DNA from 3 places in the Rhizobium sp. SYY.PMSO genome. Region 3 is predicted to be linked to each of the others. Evidence: predicted binding sites of a transcription regulator. Region 3 holds the regulator's gene; each other region holds the start of a gene.
What was found. The regulator LexA, encoded in region 3, represses DNA repair genes until DNA is damaged. The targets are predictions, from matches to a motif close to TGTTCNNNNTGTGTTCNG.
Positions count from the first base shown of each region.

Region 1: ACJJVH_RS08760 (ribonuclease T2 family protein) is a predicted target of LexA. The motif match lies at 2,924-2,941, and genes of this name have one in related genera.
Region 2: ACJJVH_RS08450 (ATP-dependent helicase) is a predicted target of LexA. The motif match lies at 2,940-2,957, and genes of this name have one in related genera.

Region 1 covers NZ_CP177349.1:1,813,562-1,819,106, forward strand. The annotation lists gene tnpA (IS200/IS605 family transposase) at 1-224, opposite strand, end outside; gene ettA (energy-dependent translational throttle protein EttA) at 388-2,037, opposite strand; gene ACJJVH_RS08760 (ribonuclease T2 family protein) at 2,163-2,909, opposite strand; gene ACJJVH_RS08765 (alpha/beta hydrolase) at 3,077-4,009, shown strand; gene ACJJVH_RS08770 (DMT family transporter) at 4,028-4,987, shown strand; gene ACJJVH_RS08775 (CaiB/BaiF CoA transferase family protein) at 5,003-5,545, shown strand, end outside.
Region 2 covers NZ_CP177349.1:1,743,384-1,748,928, forward strand. The annotation lists gene ACJJVH_RS08440 (efflux RND transporter permease subunit) at 1-1,482, opposite strand, end outside; gene ACJJVH_RS08445 (efflux RND transporter periplasmic adaptor subunit) at 1,479-2,645, opposite strand; gene ACJJVH_RS08450 (ATP-dependent helicase) at 3,010-5,463, shown strand.
Region 3 covers NZ_CP177349.1:1,226,836-1,232,380, reverse strand. The annotation lists gene eno (phosphopyruvate hydratase) at 1-105, opposite strand, end outside; gene kdsA (3-deoxy-8-phosphooctulonate synthase) at 258-1,097, opposite strand; gene ACJJVH_RS05980 (VOC family protein) at 1,094-1,981, opposite strand; gene lexA (transcriptional repressor LexA) at 2,400-3,122, shown strand; gene ACJJVH_RS05970 (ComEC/Rec2 family competence protein) at 3,103-5,545, opposite strand, start outside.

The DNA.
Region 1 (5,545 bases), 590 kb from region 3:
TGCGCGACCGAGTATTTCGGCGGGATCGATATCAACATGTGGACATGATCGGGCATCAAATGACCCTCTTCGATCTGGCAGCCCTTTTGCTGAGCCAGACGACGTAAGAGTTCACCCAACTCTCGACGCACATCCCCGTAGAGTCTTTTCGTTCGGTATTTGCTGCCAAAAACAACGTGATATTTGCAGTCCCACGTCGCATGCGAGAGCGATTGCTCGTCCATATAACCTCCTTGTTTGAAGTCTGGGCCACACCAGAGGTTCAAGCAGGAGGTCTCTCAACTACCGTGTAAAACTCGTCCAGTCCTCCACCGTAGGTGGAGGTTTATTCTTGATATAACAAAAACCCCGGACAAGCCGGGGTTTTCAAAGAGCGAAACCGAGAGCTTAGCGCGTCAGTCGCTTGTGCGCCTGACTGCCCGGATTGAGGGCATCGGGGCCGAGGCGACGGATCTTGTCCTGCTCGTAATCTTCGAAATTGCCTTCGAACCATTCGACATGGCCTTCGCCTTCAAAGGCCAGGATATGCGTGGCCAGACGGTCGAGGAACATGCGATCGTGGCTAATGATGATGGCGCAGCCGGCGAAGTTTTCGAGCGCGCTTTCCAGAGCCCCCAGCGTTTCCGTATCGAGGTCGTTTGTGGGTTCGTCGAGCAGAAGCACGTTGCCGCCAGCCTTCAGCATCTTGGCCAGGTGAACACGGTTGCGCTGACCGCCGGAGAGATTGCCGACCTTCTGCTGCTGGTCGCCGCCCTTGAAGTTAAAGGCGCCGCAATAGGCGCGCGAGTTCATGTCGAACTTGCCGAGCTTGATGATTTCGGCGCCGCCGGAGATTTCCTCCCATACGGTTTTATTGCCGTCAAGCGCATCGCGGCTCTGGTCGACATAGCTGAGATGTACCGTCTCGCCGATGCGGACCGAGCCGGAATCCGGCTTTTCCTGCCCCGTGATCATCTTGAACAGGGTCGTCTTGCCGGCGCCGTTCGGGCCGATGATGCCGACGATGCCGCCGGGCGGCAGCTTGATCGACAGATCGTTGATCAGCGTGCGGCCCTCGAAGCCCTTGGTGATGCCCTCCATCTCGATCACCACCTGGCCAAGACGCTCGCTGACCGGAATGATGATCTGCGCATCGCCGGGACGCTGATTCTCGGCGGCATCGACCAGTTGTTCGTAAGCGTTGATACGCGCCTTGGACTTGGCCTGACGAGCCTTGGGGCTGGAGGCGATCCATTCCTGTTCGCGGCTGATTGCCTTCTGACGGCCGGCTTCTTCGCGGGCTTCCTGCTGCATGCGCTTGGCCTTGGCCCGCAGATAGGCGGAATAGTTGCCTTCGTAGGGAATGCCACGGCCGCGATCGAGTTCGAGAATCCAGCCGGTAACATTGTCGAGGAAGTAGCGGTCGTGGGTGATCATCATCACGGCACCCGGATAGTCGCGCAGGTGCTTTTCCAGCCAGGCAATGGTCTCGGCGTCGAGATGGTTGGTCGGTTCGTCGAGCAGCAGCAGGTCCGGCTGCGAGAGAAGCAGGCGGCACAGTGCGATACGGCGGCGCTCACCACCGGAAAGGCTGGTGACTTCGGCATCGCGCGGCGGGCAGCACAATGCTTCCATCGCCATCTCGACCTGACTTTCCAGATCCCAGAGATTCTGGCTGTCGATGATGTCCTGGAGCTTGGCGCCCTCGTCCGCCGTCTCGTCGGAATAGTTCATCATCAATTCGTTGTAGCGATTGAGGATTTCTGTTTTCTTGGCAACGCCTTCCATGACGTTTTCGAAAACCGTCTTGTTGGGATCGAGCTGAGGCTCCTGCGCCAGGTAGCCGATGGTGGCGCCTTCGGCCAGCCAAGCTTCGCCAGTATACTCCTTATCGAGGCCGGCCATGATGCGCAGCACCGTCGACTTACCCGCGCCGTTCGGACCGAGAATACCGATCTTGGCATCGGGGTAGAAGGAGAGATGGATATTCTCGAGGATCTTCTTGGCGCCATAGGACTTATTCAGTCCGGCCATATGATAAATAAACTGACGTGCCATAGCTTGGGTTACTCCACGGACGGATAACATTGCGAATTGTGCCGCTATGTAGGCGAAACCCCGCCCTCGGGCAACGGCGAAACCTTGTCCGAGGGCATTATCCGCGTCAGAAACGCCGTATTTTCTCAGAAACCGGCCGCGTCCACCACGCCGCGATCGCAGCCGAACGAAGTGCTGCCAGCGCCCTGGATCAATTTAGCGAGCCGTGGCTCGTTCCCCTGCTGCGGATCGATCGCATCTTCCGAGAGGCCGATGGTCAGCTCGGAAATCATCCTCACATTGCCGACTCGGCGGCAGCTCATCTTGATGCGTGCATTGGCGCCCTCGCCGAAGCTTTGGTCGAAAGCCGCCTTGATGCTTTCGGCATCAAGCTCCTTGCCGACATTCTGCGCGAAAAGATCGCGTACGGCCGACGCGTTGAGTTCGGCGATCAAGCCGGCGGCGGTGGAGAAATACTGATCGGCGCTGAGCTTCGTGCAAGTGCCGTGCTTGATCCATTCATGCCGCTCGAGACCCGATTGCGTGCCCGGCATCGCCTTGTCCAGCTTAGCCTTGACTTCAGGAGACAATGGTACCGCCGGCAGGTCCTTCCAGTCGCTGCTGCGATCCGCCTGTTTCAAATCCTCGGAAACATCGCAATATTCCTGCCGCATCGGCCACAGACCATGCAGCGAAAAATTCGTCGCATCGTAATTGCTCGACGATTGGTTCCGGCATTCCGCCTTTCTCTGGTTCGTCGCGCAAAATGCCGGCTCCCAGCTTGCCGCCAGGATAAAGCGCGTCCGACCGCGGCTGTGCTCCTGCGCCATGGCGCTCGCTGCCGTCCCCACCGAGAGGAGCACAACTGCAAATACCCGAAGCAAATGCTTCATTCCCTGCCTCCAACTAGAACATTATAGGAACAAGTAAGCAGTTTGATCGGGCGCGCGCAATCCTTAATCGCAATGCCCGAAAAGATTTATTTCTGTGAGCTTCGGCAGCTATCCATTGCAATCCGGAAGACGATGACCTTTCGTCCAATCGGGGAGGAACGAATGCAATGTTCGCCGAGACGCAGCGCCTGAACAGCCCGACGGGTGCGACGATTGCCTATCATCATTCGCCGGCGACGAGCGAAGCGCGCGGCATCCTTCTGATATCCCATGGCCTCGCCGAGCATTCCCGACGCTATGAAGCCTTTGCGGATGCGATGGCGGCCCAGGGTTTTCACGTTTATGCCCATGACCATCGGGGCCATGGCGAGACCGTTGCCCACGATGCGCCGCTCGGGCGCTTCGCCAGGCGAAACGGCGCCGGGCAGGTCATCGCCGATATGCTGGCGATGCGGGAATTTGCCGCCCGCGCCCATCCCGGCCTGCCGATCATCCTGTTCGGTCACTCCATGGGGGGATTGATCAGCCTGAACACGGTCGTCACGCATCCGGACAGGTTCGACGCCGTCGCCGTCTGGAACTCCAATTTCAATCCCGGCCTCGCCGGCCGTGCCGCCCAGCTCATCCTCAAGACGGAGCGCATGTTCAAGGGATCGGACGTCCCGAGCGGCCCCTTGCCGAAACTGACTTTCGGCACCTGGGGCCGATCGATCGCGAATCGCCGCACCGAGTTCGACTGGCTCTCGCGCATCCCCGAGCAGGTGGATAAATATATCGCCGATCCGCTTTGCGGCTTCGATGCCTCGGTATCGCTATGGCTCGATATATTCGAGCTCACCTTCCGCGCGCCGCGCAAAACCTGTCTCGACAGGCTCCGACGCGACATGCCGATCCATCTCGTCGGTGGCGGCAAGGACCCGGCAACCGACAACGCCAAAGCGATCTGCTGGCTGGCGGGTCATTTGAAAAAAGCCGGATTCTCTCATATCACGACCGATATCTATCCGGACATGCGACACGAGACGCTCAACGAAATCGGCGCCGACCAAGCTATTTCCCGCTTTGCCGACTGGTGCAAGAAGGTGACGGCAAAGAATTGATTCTCAAGGAATTCTGCAATGAACACCTCCAGCGGCTCCTCTACCCGATTGCCGCAATCGGAGCTGACCTTCGGCCTGTTGATGATGTTTCTTTCCGTCGTCCTCTCGCCGATCATCGACATCTTCTCGAAGCTTGCGGCTACCACGATACCGCCGGCCGAAGTCACCGCCGCCCGCTTCATCCTCCAGTCGCTCTTCGCGCTACCGATGATGGCGATGCGACGGCAGTGGGGCGTGTGGACATGGCGGGGCGCCGGCATTCATGCCATCCGCGCCGCGGTGCTGACGCTGTCCATGGTGTCGTTCGTGACCACGCTGCAGGTCATGGAGGTTGCCGATGCCATCGCCATCTTCTTCGTCGAGCCGATGATGCTGACCATCCTGAGCAGCATCTTCCTCAAAGAAACCATCGGCTGGCGGCGCTACACCGCCTGCGCCGTCGGCTTTTTCGGCGCGATGCTGATTATCCAGCCGAGCTTTCAGGAGGTTGGATTCATCGCCCTTCTGCCCGTCGTCACCGCTCTTTGCATCGCCGTCTACGTGATGATCACGCGCGTGGTGTCCCACAGCGAGGACGCCGGATCTATGCAGTTCCAGGCTGGCTTGTGGGGCACCGGCTTCAGCCTGATCCTGCTCGCCCTGGGACGGATAACGGGATCGGCCATCCTGGATCCGGTCATGCCGGATCTGGTGGCGATGCTCTATCTGCTCGGCGTCGGCGCCACTGCGGCCGTGTCCGGTATTCTTACGGTACACGCCTATCGCGCCGTGCCGGCTTCGACGCTGGCACCCCTGCAATATTTCGAAATCGTTTCCGCAACGATCTTCGGCTGGCTCGTCTTCGACAATTTCCCGAATGCGATCAAATGGCTCGGCATCCTCATCATCATCGGCTCCGGACTCTACATTCTCTGGCGCGAGCGGCGCTTTGCTTCCCGCCCGGTATCCGATACATCTGAAACGGCATTCACGCCCTAAGCAAGGCGGACGGACATGACAGACCAAAAGACCAAGAAACCCCCGCTTTCCGGTATCCGCGTCATCGAGCTTGCCCGCGTGCTCGCCGGCCCCTGGGCGGGGCAGATGCTGGCGGATCTCGGCGCCGACGTCATCAAGGTGGAAAACCCGGACGGCGGCGACGATACCCGTCAATGGGGGCCGCCCTTCGTCCAGGGCAAGGATGGTGAAAACCTCTCCGCCGCCTACTACCATTCCGCCAATCGCGGCAAGCGCTCCATCACCGCCGATCTCAGAAGCGAGGAAGGGCAGGATCTGGTGCGCCGGCTGGTGAAGACGGCCGACGTCGTGATCGAGAATTTCAAGCTCGGCGGCCTGGTCAAATACGGGCTGGATTACGAAAGCCTGAGAAAGATCAATCCCCGCATCGTCTATTGCTCGATCACCGGCTTCGGACAAACCGGCCCTTATGCCGGCCTGGCAGGTTATGACTATATCGTCCAGGGCATGTCCGGTTTCATGTCGATCACCGGCGAGCCGGACGGGCAGCCGATGAAGGCGGGTGTCGCGATCGCCGAT
Region 2 (5,545 bases), 520 kb from region 3:
AAGCGTCAGCGCGACGATGGAGGACAGCCCGACGGAGAAGGCCAGCACGAATCCGAACTCGCGGAACAGGCCGCCGACCTGCCCCGGCAGGAAGGACAGCGGAATGAACACGGCGGCAAGCGTCGCCGTCGTGGCGATGACGGCGAAGAAGACCTCGCGGGTGCCAAGCACGGCAGCGGCGCGCGGTCCGATCTTCTCGGCCCGGCGCCGCACGATGTTCTCGAGCACGACGATGGCGTCATCGACCACGAGGCCGGTCGCCAGCACGATCGCCAGCAGCGTCAGGATATTGACCGAAAAGCCGACCATATAAAGCGCGGCGAGCGTGCCGATGAGCGCCACCGGCATGGTGACGACGGGAATCAGCGTCGCCCGCCAGTCACGCAGGAAGAGATAGATGACGGCCGTGACGATCAGCGCCGACAGGACGAGCGCCAGCACGACTTCGTGGATCGCACCCTGAATGAACAGGGCATCGTCGCTGGTGATGACGATGCGCGTTCCCTCGGGTAGCGATTTCGACAGCTGCGCGACGACGGCCTTCACGCCCTCGGAAATATTCAGCGTGTTCGACTGCGCCTGGCGGATAATGCCGAGGCCTACGCCCTGCACGCCGTTCGAGCGGAGCGCGGTCGTGCCGTCCCTCGGCCCGAGCGTGACGGTCGCGACATCGGAGAGCCGCACGCGATCCTTGACGATCAGCCGGGAGAAATCCTCCGGCGTCTGCAACGCCGCCGTGGCGCGTACGACGATATCCTGCCGCGCGCTCTTCAACGATCCGGCCGGCACGTCGAGCGCGGCGGTCGCAAGCGCCGTCGTCAGGTCGCCGATCGTCAATCCGCGCCCTGCGAGCGCCGCCTGATCGACATCGATGCGGAAAACCTTCTCCTGATCGCCGTAAAGCTCGACATCGGCAACGCCCTCGACAGAGGCCAGCCGGTCGGTGATCTCCTTGTCCACGAGTTGCGTCAGGTCGTCCATCGTCATGGTGCTCGACGTGACTGCAAGGCGCATGATCGGCTGCGAATCCGAATCCGCCTTGACGATCTGCGGCGCGTCCGCCTGATCCGGCAATTGTTCGGTAATGCGGCCGATGGCATCGCGGACATCGTTGGCGGCGACCGAAAGGTCGGTCGCGTCGGAAAATTCGAGCGTCACGCGGCTCTGGCCGAAAGACGAGCTGGAGGAGACGGATTTCAGGCCGCTGACGCGGGCAACGGCGCCTTCGATGATTTTCGTCAGCTCCTGGTCGACGGTCTGCGGCGACGCGCCGTCGAACACGGTTCTGACCGTTACGACGGGCCGGTCGACGTCAGGCAATTCGCGCACTTCGACGCCGAAATAGGCCGCAAGGCCGGCGACGACCAGCAGCGTATTGAAGACCAGCGCCAGGATCGGCCGCCGCACGAAGAGTGCCGTGAAGGATTGCTTGCCCGCAGTCGCGCCGGCATCCGTCGTCTCATCATCGCCATGGGACATCATTGGGTGATGACCTCTCTGGTCTCGGCCACATCGCGGGCAAACCGCACCTCGCCGCCTTCGGTCACGCGCTGCAATCCCTCGACGACGATGAGATCGCCATTGCGGAGATCGCCACGAACCAGCACCGCGTCCGGATTGCGCTGCACGATGCTGACGCGCACTTTCGACGATTTGCCGCCGACAACGCGCCAGACATGCGCTCCGGCACCGTCCCACTGGACCGCAAGCGGATCGACCGAAGGATAGGATTCGCCGGCAAAGCGCATGCCAACGTTAAAGGACATGCCTGCCCGCAATTCGTCGGAGGGATTGTCGATGCGCCCGCGCACGCGCAGCGTCCGGCTCGCGCCATCGACGCGATTGTCGACGGCTTCCACCACGCCCGAGAAAACGCGGCCGGGCAACGCGACCGACGTCGCCTCCAGAGGCTGAGCGACCTTGACGGTATTGGCAAAGCGCTCCGGCACCCAGTAGTCCACCAGGATCTCGGACCGATCGTCCAGGGTTACGATATTGCTCGTCGTCGTGACATTGTCGCCGATGACGACAGGCACGATGCCGACGATCCCGTCGATCGGCGCGACGATGTTGCGGCGCGAGAGCGCCAGTTCCGCCGATTGCAGCGCCAGCTTCGCTCCCTGCTCGGCAATCTCCGCATCGAAGACATCCATGCGTGACACGCTGGACTTGATGTTGTGGTAGAGCTGCGCCTTCTCGGCAGCGCTTTTCAGCGCAACTTCCGCCTGCCCGCGGGCGATGACCTGCTCGTCGTCGTCAAGACGCGCCAGCACCTGCCCTTGTCTGACCCTGTCGCCGGACTTGATGAGAATTTCCCGGATCGTTCCCGTCGCCTGCGGCATGACGGCAACCGAGCGGATGGCATCACCCGTGCCGATGGCGCTGAGGCGATCGTTGACGATGCCGCTCGCAACGGGCTCCGTCACCACAAGCGGAATGTTCTGGCCGCGCCGCGCACCGTCACCGGCCGCATCGCCGCCCTTCCCCGCGCCGGCATCCTCATCGCGCGTGATGGCCGCCAGGAGCTTCTCGGGAACACCTGCTTTCTGCAGCAGGCCCGTCACGCCGGGCACGAAAGCCACGACAGCGGCAATGCCTGCCACCAGCAAGAAAAAAGACAAGGAAAGCTGCTTCCAGGCGGTCATGCACGTCTCCGGCTCGTTATGTCAGAGGCGATGAAATCGCGTCGTTGATTTGGTACGGTTCCCGTCACACCCAGCGCACTTAAAGGGAACCAAATTTCATGTCGGACGGCTCTATACTGCAAGATTGTGCCCGATTTGCTGCAATATCGTGTTTTTGAGCATATGCGGCAAGCTTTGAGGCGGATTATGACAAAGTTGTAATCCTGGCGCGAACAACGAGGCGTTTCATTTGCCCATCGGCAGGTGCGTTCCACCCTGGAAACGGCTTTCCCGCGAACGACAGCAGCCTGTGAATGTGCACTTTTTGTTCTAGTTTGGGCCCGTTTCTTTTGCCTTTCGGGGCAGAATCATTACATTGGGCCGCATGACCATTGGACATGACGATATTCCCTTCTTCGACGAGGAGCCGGAGCACATGGCGCCGCGCCGTTCTGCGCCGGCTGCCGGCGGCATTGCGGCCCGCGCCATGGCGGCACGCGACAGCGGTCGCCGGCCGGACTATCTCTCGGGCCTCAATCCCGAGCAGGCCGAAGCGGTCGAGACGCTCGACGGCGCCGTCCTGGTGCTTGCGGGTGCCGGCACCGGCAAGACGCGGGTGCTGACGACCCGCATCGCCCATATCCTGTCCACCAACCGCGCCTTTCCCAGCCAGATCCTCGCCGTCACCTTCACCAACAAGGCCGCGCGGGAAATGAAGGAACGTATCGCGCTGCTCGTCGGCGGCGCGGTCGAAGGCATGCCCTGGCTCGGCACTTTCCACTCGATCGGCGTCAAGCTGCTGCGCCGCCATGCCGAGCTTGTCGGTCTCACCTCCAGTTTCACCATTCTCGATACCGACGACGTCATCCGTCTGATCAAGCAGTTGATCCAGGCGGAGGGACTGGACGACAAGCGCTGGCCGGCCAAGCAATTCGCCGGCATGATCGACACCTGGAAGAACAAGGGCCTCGGTCCGGCCGACATTCCGGAAGGCGATGCCCGCGCCTTCGCCAATGGCAAGGGCCGTGAGCTTTATGCCGCCTACCAGAACCGCCTGAAGACGCTGAACGCCTGCGACTTCGGCGATCTTTTGCTGCATCCGATCAATATGTTCCGGCGGAATCCGGATATCCTGAAGGATTACCACCAGCGCTTCCGCTACATCCTCGTCGACGAATATCAGGACACCAACACGGCGCAGTACATGTGGCTGCGCCTGCTGGCCCAGCGCCCGAAGGGCGAGCCGCAGAATGTCTGCTGCGTCGGCGACGACGACCAGTCGATCTACGGCTGGCGCGGCGCGGAGGTGGACAACATCCTTCGCTTCGAAAAGGATTTTCCCGGCGCCAAGGTCATCAAGCTCGAGCGCAACTACCGCTCCACCGAGCATATCCTCGGTGCTGCCGCCCATCTGATCGCCCACAACGAGGGCCGGCTCGGCAAGACGCTGTTCACGGATCGCTCGGACCCCGACGATATCAAGGTGCAGGTGCATGCCTCCTGGGATTCCGAGGAGGAGGCGCGCGCGATCGGCGAAGAGATCGAACAGTTGCAGCGCAGCAATCACAATCTCAACGACATCGCCATCCTCGTGCGCGCCTCCTTCCAGATGCGCGAATTCGAAGACCGCTTCGTCACGCTCGGGCTGAACTACCGCGTCGTCGGCGGTCCCCGCTTCTACGAGCGCCTCGAAATCCGCGACGCCATGGCCTATTTCCGCCTCGTCTGCCAGCCGGCCGACGATCTCGCCTTCGAGCGTATCATCAACACGCCGAAGCGCGGCCTCGGCGATACCACCGTGCGAACCCTGCACGATTACGCCCGCGTCCGGGATATTCCGATGCTGGCGGCAGCGGCGGATATCATCGAAACGGACGAGATGAAGCCGAAGGCGCGCAAGGCGCTGTTCGACGTCGTGCAGTCCTTCCGCCGCTGGCAGGGCCTGCTCGAAAACACGCCGCATACCGATCTCGCCGAGCAGATTCTCGAAGAGTCCGGTTACACGGACATGTGGAAAAACGATAAATCGGCGGAAGCGCCGGGACGCCTGGAAAACCTGAAAGAGCTTATCCGCTCCATGGATAGCTTCGAATCCATGCGCGGTTTTCTCGAACATGTCGCCCTTGTCATGGATGCCGAGCAGAACGAAAATCTCGATGCCGTCTCCATCATGACGCTGCACTCCGCCAAGGGGCTGGAATTCGAAACCGTGTTCCTGCCCGGCTGGGAAGAGGGTCTGTTTCCACACCAGCGCTCGCTTGACGAAAGCGGCCGCGCCGGCTTGGAGGAAGAGCGACGCCTCGCCTATGTCGGCATCACCCGCGCCAAGCGCCGCTGCCATATCTGGTTCGTCTCCAACCGCCGCATCCACGGCCTCTGGCAATCGACCATCCCTTCCCGCTTCCTCGACGAATTGCCGGAAACGCATGTTCAGGTTGCCGAAGTCGAGCAGTCCTATGGCGGTTACGGCCGCGGCGGCTACGGCCAATCCCGCTTCGACAAAGCCGATCCCTTCGCCAACACCTATTCCACCCCCGGCTGGAAACGCGCGCAGGCGAACCGCAACGACGCGACGCGCGACAACTGGGGCACTCGCTCCGGCCATGCCGTCGAACGCATCGGCTATGGCGAAAGCGGCCCGAAGGTGCGCACCATCGACGGCGAGCTGGTGGCCAAATCCACCTCCTCCGAACCCTCCAAATTCGCCATCGGCGATCGCGTCTTCCACATCAAGTTCGGCAACGGCAACGTCTCGGAGATCGAGGGCAACAAGCTGACGATCGAATTCGACCGCGCCGGGCAGAAACGCGTGCTGGACGGGTTTGTGGAGCGGGTTTGATCAGCAGACCGGCTTCTGGTTTGGAACCAGAAGCCGGTCCAAGCATACGGGGTTACGGTCCCAGAGTCGCCAGTGGAAGATC
Region 3 (5,545 bases):
CGCGCGGCCCATGCTGCCGTCTTCGAGGTAGACATCGACTTCGACAGTCGGGTTGCCACGGCTGTCGAGAATCTCGCGGGCGATAATGTCGGTGATTGCGGTCATGATAGCTTCCTGCTCGCTGGTTTATAAATCGATTTAAATCGTCTTAGTCGAAGGCGCGGAAATTACAATGCTGTTCCGCGCGCCCAATCTGTGACACTCCTGAAGGCCGCGTAGCGCAATTTCATGTCAGCCTGTTGAATGTCGGTTATTTCTCAGGCCTTGGCGATGGCGTCGAAGGCCAGCAGCTTTTCCAGAAGGCGCGGCATGTCCTTCAGATAGACCATGTTCGGACCGTCCGAGGGCGCGTTATCCGGATCCTCGTGCGTCTCGACGAACACGCCGGCAACGCCGACGGCAACGGCGGCGCGCGCCAGAGTCTCGACGAATCGGCGGTCGCCGCCGGTGGAGCCACCCTGCCCGCCCGGCTGCTGTACCGAATGGGTCGCATCGAAGATGACCGGCGCGCCCATCGCCGCCATGATCGGCAGCGAGCGCATGTCGGAGACGAGGGTATTGTAGCCGAAGGAGGCGCCACGCTCGCACAGGAGGATGTTCGGATTGCCGCTGTCATTGAGCTTGGCCAGCACGTTCTTCATGTCCCAGGGAGCGAGGAACTGCCCCTTCTTGACGTTGACGACACGACCGGTCTTCGCAGCCGCAACCAGAAGATCCGTCTGACGCGACAGGAAGGCCGGAATCTGCAGGATATCGACCGTCTTCGAAACGATGGCGCACTGCTCTTCCGTATGAATGTCGGTCAATACCGGAAAGCCATACTCCTTCTTGAGATCGGCAAAGACTTCCAGCGCCTTTTCCAGGCCGATGCCGCGCTTGCCGGACAAGGACGTACGGTTGGCCTTGTCGAAGGAGGACTTGTAGACGAGGCCGATGCCGAGCTTGCCGCAGAGCTCTTTCAGGACGCCGGCGACCATGAAAGCATGGTCGCGGCTTTCCATCTGGCAGGGACCGGCAATCAGCGACAGCTTGGCGGCGTTGGAAAACAGGACCTTGGAGGCACCCTCGCCGACGGTCACTTCGGAATTCGTGCTCATGCTATCTCCTCGAAGGCGAACAATGCGCCCTGTCCGGGCGCAAACCTCGCCAATATACGATTGTTCTTACGCGTGTAGGTGACGCCGTTAGCAGCGAAATGCGACGATGTCACGGAAAGATCGCGCGTTTTGAAAAGGATTGCGCGCGCACGAAGCCCCGGATCTTCCGGGGAGACCGGCAAATCGTAAAACGCTTCCATTCCTTCCGGCGTCAAAATTTCAAGATCCGCATTGGCCGCCTTGACCGTCAATCCGAAGGAATGTTCCGATACGCGCGGGCCGCCGATAACCTCTTCGAGAAAGCTGCGATAGGCCGCCGGCTTCGGCGCGGAAAGCGCCACCCGCGCAATTCCGGTCACGCCGTTTTCATGACGCTCCAGCACGCCGCGGTCTGCCGGCAAGGGATTGATGCGCTGGCAGCAGAAGGCGAGAAGATCGGGCGCGCGCAGATCGGCCGCGAAGGCAAGGCGAAAGCCGGCGACAGTTTCCGTTCCGTCCGGCATTCTCATGGGCCGGGAAAAATCCAGCATCCGCCCGGCCGAGATCGCGGCTGCCTTGAACCGCTCATCATCGGCAACAGCATCGTCCGACCCGAAGACGACGGCCGAGAAGCCATCCTCACCCACACGAAAGCGGTAGGCCTGATCGCGCGCGACGAAGACGTTGCCCTCCGCGAGGCTCGCCTCGCACTGCTCCTGGGAGGCCACGCCCAAAGGTTCGAGATAGGTCTTGTCGGCAAGGAAGACGCAGGCATTCTCGGTGCCGAAAGGATGACGCGCATCGGGGGCCACCGTGAAACCGAGCTTGCCCAAGCGTTCACGCGCCAAGGCAATATTGACGGTGGGCAGCACGAGATGATCCAGCGGATGCGGTGACGAGGTCATGGCTTTTCCTGTGTTCCTGCCAGAGCAGATTTGCGCCCATCCAACGCCTGATTCAAGATGGAAGCAAGAACCTTGGGATATGGCGGCAAAGAAGACGGCAATCCCGGCGACGGGATAGCTGATTCTCTCTTCCAGCCGGTCTATCCGCCGCGATTTCGCGTGCATTCACGAATCCAACGTCACCATGGAACTGGAACGCCGCGGAAGCAGCCGTGACAGCATTTTCCATATTTATCGGCAGGTTAGCCCACATGTACCCCTCTTGGGTATTCAGCCGCTTCATTCGACAGTGGTAATTATTTAATTGGCCGCACAAGGTTTTACCGAAATTTAAGTACTTGCGGAACACATATGGAACATATAGTGTCCGTTCTGGATTTGTTTCACGACCTTTTCTTGATTCTGGGGTTCCAAGACGATGTTGACGCGCAAGCAGCAGGAACTGCTTTTGTTCATTCACGAACGCATGAAGGAATCCGGCGTCCCGCCGTCTTTCGACGAGATGAAGGACGCGCTGGATCTGGCATCCAAGTCCGGCATTCACCGCCTGATCACGGCTCTAGAAGAGCGCGGTTTCATCCGCCGCCTGCCGAATAGAGCAAGAGCGCTGGAGGTCATCAAACTGCCGGAAGCCTATAATCCAAGCCTGCAGCCGCGACGCGGCTTTTCGCCCAGTATCATCGAAGGCAGTCTCGGCAAGCCTCAACCGGTCGCTCCCCCCGCGCCGGCGAAGGTTGCGAATGACGATCACAACGGTTCGGCCTCGGTGCCGGTCATGGGGCGTATCGCTGCCGGCGTTCCGATTTCCGCCATCCAGAACAACACGCACGACATTACCGTTCCCGCCGACATGCTCGGCTCCGGCGAGCATTATGCGCTGGAAGTCAGGGGCGATTCGATGATCGATGCCGGAATTTTTGACGGCGACACCGTCATCATCCGCAATTCAACGACAGCCAATCCGGGTGATATCGTGGTCGCTCTTGTCGACGACGAGGAAGCAACCCTGAAGCGCTTTCGCCGCAAGGGCGCCTCCATTGCGCTGGAAGCCGCCAATCCGGCCTATGAAACCCGCATTTTCGGACCGGATCGCGTCAAGGTCCAGGGCAAGCTCGTCGGTCTCATTCGGCGCTATCACTAACCGTCGGCACGGGCCTGGCTGGCGTGCCGAATTTATCCGTGCGCCAATCGTAGGTTCGATGCCGCGTCCACGGCCGTTGGGGGTTTTCGAACGCTGCGGAAACAACAGGTTTGTCGGTGGCAAGCGCCATTTCGATGGAACCGGTTTGCCGTAATGTGGCGCCGGTTATGAGCATGGCGCCGGAGCGGCAATGATCCAGCCGCAGCCGGATGGGTGTCACGACGATATTTGCCGTATCGCAAGCCGGAGGCAGATAGGCTGCGTTTTCGATGGTGACGAGCATGGCGCCGTTTTCGAGCATGGCCACGCACCATGCGCCTTTCTGGCAGGCGAAGCTTCCCTGCATGGTACGGTCAAGAGCCTCTTCCATTGCCTTGCGAACGGCGCTCTCCTCTTCACGGCTTAGCCGTCGGTGGCGATCCGACTTGCTGACATGAGGAAGCCGGCTGTCGCCAGGAAGAATGGTCGGCGGCTGATATTCAGGTGCAACCAGCGCCTTTTGCCATTGTTCGAAGATGAAGGCCTGCGGCCGTTCGCGGTTGGTGGCCAGTATGGCGTCCTGACGCAGAGCGACGAGAACACCGTCTTCGGAGATCATCAGATCCGGCTTCGGCACGCCGGAGCCGAATGCCGCCGCGCCGACGGATGAAAGCGACAGCACCAAGCCCAAATGGCGAAGCCTGGTCCGCAGCATGCTCATGATCAGGAAGCCGACAATGAATGTCGGCATCAGCCAGCCCGGCTGGCGGCCGAAGGTGATGTCCCCGCCCCAGCCGGCCACGGTTTTGGCAATCACGATGACGAGCTCCAGCCCCTCCCCGGTGACGTTCCAGAAAGGGCCGTCGAGACCAAGCGGCATGAGCATCATCGCCGCCATGCCAAACGGCATGACGATGAAGGAAACCACCGGCATGGCCGCAAGATTGGCGGCGAGACCGTATGTCGCCAGGCGGTGAAAATGCTCGATCGAGAATATGGCCGTCGACGCGCCGCCGATGAACGAGGTCGACAGCACGCCGCCAAAGAAGCGCGAAACAAACAGCAGCGGGCTCAGCACGCGGAACCGCGAGAGAATGCTTTCCCGATGCCGCCGCCGCTTCCACAGCGAATAGCCGGACACCAGCGCCAGGGTTGCGGCATAGGACATCTGGAAGCTCGGGCCGAGCACCTGCGACGGCGAAAGGATGAGAATGACGATGGCGGATAACGCCACGTTGCGGAGGCTGAGCGATGGCCGGTCGAGAAGGACGGCAACCAGCATGATCGCCATCATGATGAAAGCGCGCTCCGCCGACACGCCGAAACCGGAAATGAGGTAATAGGCCGTCACCGTGACAAGCGCGCCGAATGCCGCGAATTTCTTGGTAGGCCACGCCTGCACGACGCCGGGGAACAGGCTGAACAGATAGCGCAGGCCGACATAGAAGATGCCGGCCGAGAGCGCCATGTTCAAACCCGAAATTGCGATGATGTGGGTGAGGCCGGCAATTCTCAGCGCCTCGGTCGTGTCCTTGGAGATCGCTCGTCTCTCATCGGTGACAAGTGCCGCAGCAAAAGCGCCGGTGTCACCGGGCAAGGTTTGCCTTATCCTGTCGCCTATGCTGTTGCGAAGGGCGGCAAGTCTGATATCGGCCATGTCGAGCAACGAACCCGCCGCATTGTCATCAGCCGGAGACAACAGTTTCGGCGTGCCGTAAGCGAAGCCGTTCGCTCCGATACCGTTGAAATAGGAACTGAATGCGAAGTCGTTGAGACCGGGCAAGGCCGGCCCGGCAGGAGGCGTCAGACGCGCCCTGCCCTGGATGCGATCGCCGAGATCGAAAGCATCCGCCTGTTTACGCACGAAGATCGTGACTCGCTGCGGCGACCTGCGAATGCTGGGCTTTTCGGTCGCCTCGACACGAACGACATAGCGCCAGCCGCCGTTGTCATAGGATTCGCGCCGCTCGACCTGGCCGGTAACGGTCGTCGTCACCGCCGAATCGAGCATCACCGTGGAAGCCCGCCAGCTTTCGCATTGCGCCAGCGCCATGCCCAGGCAAATGAGCATGCCGGCGAAAAGCAGATGGCGAGACACCCTGCCCACTTCCCGCCTGAACACGAAGCCGCCGGCAAAGAGCAGCAAGCCTGCAATCACCGCCTGCGGAGGCGGGTCGTTGCCGGCCTTGAACCAGAAGATCGCGCCGATCCCCATATAGATCGGCGCGAACAGGATGGCGCGTCCGTATGCCGCCTCCTCCTCGATCAGGTCCCTGATACCGAGTTGAAGCCGCTTCAGAATCCGAAGGAAACGAGATGTCAGCGGCGCCTGGTCCTGCGTCCGCTCCCGTTGTCGCGCTTTGGCACGTAAGGCGATCGCGGCAATGGCGGGGCGAGGCCGCAACGGTGCGGCGACATCCCGGCCCTCCTCCTGCTGTTCCGAT